DNA from 2 places in the Brevibacillus sp. HD3.3A genome. Region 2 is predicted to be linked to the other one. Evidence: predicted binding sites of a transcription regulator. Region 2 holds the regulator's gene; the other holds the start of a gene.
The links. Region 2 encodes CtsR, which represses protease genes until heat stress. Its sites were predicted from a motif close to ATGGTCAATAAAGGTCAAACA; they were not measured.
Positions count from the first base shown of each region.

Region 1 (2,394 bases), 890 kb from region 2:
AGTCAGTTTGTATGTCCATGTTTTTGCATCGTAGGACACTTTTGCACCAAGCTCTTCCGCGATGAACACCAGCGGTACCAATACGCCACCAGTCACGGGACGCGGCGGGTTTGCTACACGGGTTTCTTTTCCGTTTTTGTATGCAAACGTGTTGTTTTCATACATGCGCAGGCCGTACTTGTTGTCTTTGGAAACCAGCAGCGATTTGGTTGTGGAATCCCAAGCAGCTGCACCGCCCAGTGCGACTGCCAAAGTGCTTGCATTGACATAAGCTACCCCGTTCTCAGTCACGATGTCCTGAGGAAATGGCAGCTCTTTGCCGTTAAGTTGAACCGTGATTTTGATTTGTTGTTTGGCAGGTGCCGTTTGAGCAAAAGCCGCTGTTGCAGCTACGCTTCCGGTCAGCAAAGCAGCTGTCAGCATCAATGTGGAAAACTTGCGAAGCATAATAAACACCCCTTGATTGTTATGAAATGAATTCCAATTTTGTGTTTTTCGACACAAATCTTCATATTCCTCCTTTTTTGTTCCATACTTTTCCTATGTAAAGGATTAGCCAATTATGCCAAAACTATGGGAATCAACGCATGCTATCCCGCGAACAAATGTTTTTGTGCACAACCTGTGGATAAAACTGTGGATAATTATAAAGATGGGAGGGTGCCTTCATGGCAGGCGAGCGATTTTTTCTGATATACCAGGAAGCCAGTGACGAAGAATGCCTGTTGACGATCCAGCCGTACAAAAATCAGCAGGAGCTGGCAGAAGCCATCAATCACTTATCGGCCTTGCAAATAGACGAGTATACGATCATCAAAGGGAAAAAAATGAAGGCGACGCTCAAGCTTGCCGTTGATCTGGCGGAAGCGGAGGACACAGAGGAAGAATGAAATCATTCGTTCCGCCATAGGTTTAGAGAGAGACAATTTGGCAACCATGGTAGGGAGGGCGTGCACTTATGTGTTTGACCTTCATTGACCTTTTGTGTATGATAATCTTACAAAGAGAGGAGGAAGACTAGATGCACATGAATTTGATTCCAACCGTCATTGAACAGACAAACCGCGGTGAACGTGCTTACGATATTTATTCGCGCCTGCTCAAAGACCGCATCATCTTTCTGGGAACTCCCATCAACGACACGGTAGCCAACATTGTGGTGGCCCAGCTGTTGTTCCTTCAGGCGGAAGATCCGGAGAAAGACATTCATCTGTACATAAATAGCCCGGGCGGTTCCATCACTGCCGGCATGGCGATTTACGATACGATGCACTTCATCAAACCTGACGTTTCCACCATTTGTATCGGAATGGCTGCTTCCATGGGAGCTTTCCTGTTGGCTGCCGGAACAAAAGGCAAGCGCTATGCCCTGCCGAACAGTGAAGTCATGATTCACCAGCCTCTGGGCGGTGCACAAGGTCAAGCAAGCGATATCGAAATCGCGGCAAAACGCATTTTGAAAATGCGCGACCACTTGAACACCATCCTGGCTGAACGGACAGGACAGCCACTGGAGCGCATCCAAAAAGATACGGATCGCGACAACTTCCTCTCCGCTGCGGAAGCAGTAGAGTACGGACTGATCGACAAAGTGATTACTTCAGAGCCATCTGCGAAAAAGTAACGACTTTCGTCACAAAAACACTCGTGCCAACGACTGGCCGAGTGTTTTTTGCATCTACTTCACAATTCCTCCAACTGGCTGACATACACAGTCAAGCTGTTGCCCGGATTTCTTTCCTGATGAATACGCGCTGTGGACGTCTTCTCATCGACAGAGTCGATCCATACCGATTCACCCTGGTATTCTACCTTTATTTTCTCAGGAGAATAAAGGATTGCCTGCGCTCTTGTCAGATCCATGGCTTCGTCCCTCTTATCGCTCGTTTTCTAAGGCTTGCTGCGCGGAGCTTGCCCCTGTCATCGTATCCACGCTGGTTTCTTCGATCAGACCGTTCTGATCAGAAACGATTCCGCCGCCAAGCCCTTCATTGATCATCCGGTCGATGTCCATGTCATAAGAATCCCGGCCTTCGTTGCAGCTATCCTGACACGTGTCACGATTGCTCATGAGTCATTCCTCCTTTTTGCGCTCTACATTGTTTAGCAATACCCTCCGTTCACGAAATTGATGCATGGGCATCTGTACAAAAAAAGACACTCCCCTTTCGGGACAGTGTCTTCATCCATCTTTCTACTCTTCCTTGCTTACCAACGTCGTGAGGCTCGATACTGCCTGGGAGGCATCCGGCCCTTCCGCCAAAATGGTAATCTCCGTTCCGGAGCTGATCGCGAGGCTCATGATACCCATGATGCTTTTCGCGTTAACTTTTTTGTTGCCTTTTTCTACGAATACTTCCGATACAAAGCGGTTGGCCTCCTGCACGAAAAAGG
Region 1 is NZ_CP085874.1:5,484,386-5,486,779, forward strand. It holds gene HP435_RS25645 (copper amine oxidase N-terminal domain-containing protein) at 1-447, opposite strand, end outside; gene HP435_RS25650 (hypothetical protein) at 669-890, shown strand; gene clpP (ATP-dependent Clp endopeptidase proteolytic subunit ClpP) at 1,022-1,624, shown strand; gene HP435_RS25660 (H-type small acid-soluble spore protein) at 1,684-1,863, opposite strand; gene HP435_RS25665 (hypothetical protein) at 1,877-2,071, opposite strand; gene HP435_RS25670 (HPr family phosphocarrier protein) at 2,195-2,394, opposite strand, start outside.
Region 1: clpP (ATP-dependent Clp endopeptidase proteolytic subunit ClpP) is a predicted target of CtsR. The motif match lies at 962-982, and genes of this name have one in related genera.

Region 2 (2,394 bases):
GACGACATGAGCATGGTGCAGGCTGAAACAGACTAATGTTCTCGGAAGCACTGACAGGAGGTTGCCTATGAGTATACCGTTTGCTATTTTCTTCGACATGGATGGCACATTGCTGCAAACGGAAAAGTTGTCGACGCCCGCCTTTGTGCGGACGTTTGAACGATTGAGAGAAACAGGCTTGTGGCAAGGCGAGACGCCGAGCGAGGAAGACCTGGTCAATGTACTGGGAATGACCATCGAGCAAGTTTGGCAAAAGCTGTTGCCAGGAGCAAGTGAAGAAGCAGTCCACGCCGCAGATACTTTTTTGCTGGAAAATGAAATTGCCTTGCTGAAGGAAAAAGTGACCGATTTATACCCAGGAGTGAGGTCAACTCTGGAACAGCTTCACGCCCAGGGGATTCCTCTGTTTGTCGCGAGCAACGGACAAGAGGAGTACATCGAGGCCATATGCCAAGAGTATGGACTAAAACCGCTGTTGACGGATTTGTACTCCGCAGGAAGGTTCCGTACGCGCTCGAAAAATGATCTGGTGGCAAAGCTCCTCTCTGACTATGACATCGCGCACGCGTACATGGTGGGGGATCGTCACTCGGATATCGAGGCCGGGACAGCAAACGGCTTGTTTACAGTCGGTTGCGACTTTGGTTTTGCCAAACCGGGAGAGCTGGATGGAGCCGATATGATCATTACAGATTTCCCGCAATTGCTGGATCATTTGCCAGCGATCGACACCAAATCATAGAGCCTGACATAAACCATTCCTTTAGGGAGTGGTTTTTTTCATACTTAGCAACCCGACATTTTTCGTAAAAAGAGTGCAACGCTTGTCGCTTATGCCCGACAAAAGGCTCGCCACCTGACTGTTTTGCATGGTTTCAAGCGACCGGATTTTGCCCACACTAGAAAGTGTATGGATCACTTGCAAGGGCGCCATAAACCCATTATAATTAAAGTCAAAGATAGTCAAAGTCAGTAGATGACACATATGGAATAGGAGGCGATGACTTGCGTAACATCTCGGACATCATTGAACAGCACTTGAAAGGCATTTTGACACAAAGTCCTAATGGCTCGGTCGAGATCCAGCGTAGTGAGCTTGCCGACTTATTTCAATGTGTACCGTCGCAAATCAATTACGTCATCAACACGCGATTTACTGTACAAAAAGGGTACATTGTAGAAAGCAAGCGTGGAGGCGGGGGTTACATCCGCATTCGCAAGGTACAGATTGTGAGCAAGGCGCGATTGCAGGAATTGCTGACCGAGGAACTGATTGGAGAAAGCATTTCGCAGAGTGTGGGGAACGCGATTGTGGAAAGGCTGTTCGAAGAAGGACTGGTCAATGTCAGGGAAGCGACCTTGATGAAAATCGCAACCTCACGAAATGTTTTGACTCTGGATGCTGAATTGCGAGATCGTTTGCGGGCAAATATTTTAAAGCAGATGATTGCGGCTATCTTGTTGAAGTAAGCGAAGCATGTATGTGTTAGGGGGTAGGATGTAATGAACTGTGAGGAATGCGGAAAACGACCGGCGACACTGCACTTGACGAAAATCGTCAACGGCGAGAAAACCGAATACCATATTTGTGAGCAATGCGCTTCCGAAAAAGGGGACGTCTTTACCGGATTTCACAATTTCAGCATCAACAATCTCCTTTCAGGACTGTTAAAATTTGACCCCATGCAAAAAAACGGACGCGAGCCTGCCACCAGTAAGCCGCTCCGTTGCGAAACTTGCGGACTCACGTATGCCCAGTTCAGCAAAAGCGGCCGCTTCGGTTGCAGTGATTGCTACACCTTCCTGGGCGATCGACTCGATCCGTTGTTCCGCCGTATCCATGGCAATACGCAGCATAGCGGCAAGGTTCCGGAGCGCACAGGCGGACAGTTGAAAATCCGCAAAGAGCTGGAACAACTAAAGCGTGCGTTGCAAAACCATGTCGCCAGTGAAGAGTTTGAAAAAGCGGCAGAGATGCGTGACCGGATACGTGCGCTGGAACAAAAAATCGCTCAATCGTAACAAGGGGAGGTAAGCTGGTCATGTCACAACAGCAGTTTATGCAAAACCCGTGGAGCAATTGGATGAAAGGAGAAGGTCCTGATTCCGATATCGTCATCAGCACACGGCTGCGCATCGCCCGAAACCTGCGCCAGCACCCTTTTCCGTTACTGGCGACAGACTCGCAAGGGGAAGAAGTCGTCAGAAAGGTGACGGAAGTGAGCGAATCGGAGGCCATGCGCAAGCTCCAGCAGCTTCAAGTCCTCAACATGGACCAGATCAACCCGTTGGAAAAGCGGGTGCTGGTGGAGAAGCATCTGATTAGCCCTCACTTGGCGGAGGAATCGCGAAAAGGTGCTGTGCTGTTGAGTCCTGACGAGTCGGTCAGCATCA
Region 2 is NZ_CP085874.1:224,296-226,689, forward strand. It holds gene HP435_RS01295 (MGDG synthase family glycosyltransferase) at 1-36, shown strand, start outside; gene HP435_RS01300 (HAD-IA family hydrolase) at 68-742, shown strand; gene HP435_RS01305 (CtsR family transcriptional regulator) at 1,006-1,470, shown strand; gene HP435_RS01310 (protein-arginine kinase activator protein McsA) at 1,504-2,022, shown strand; gene HP435_RS01315 (protein-arginine kinase McsB) at 2,043-2,394, shown strand, end outside.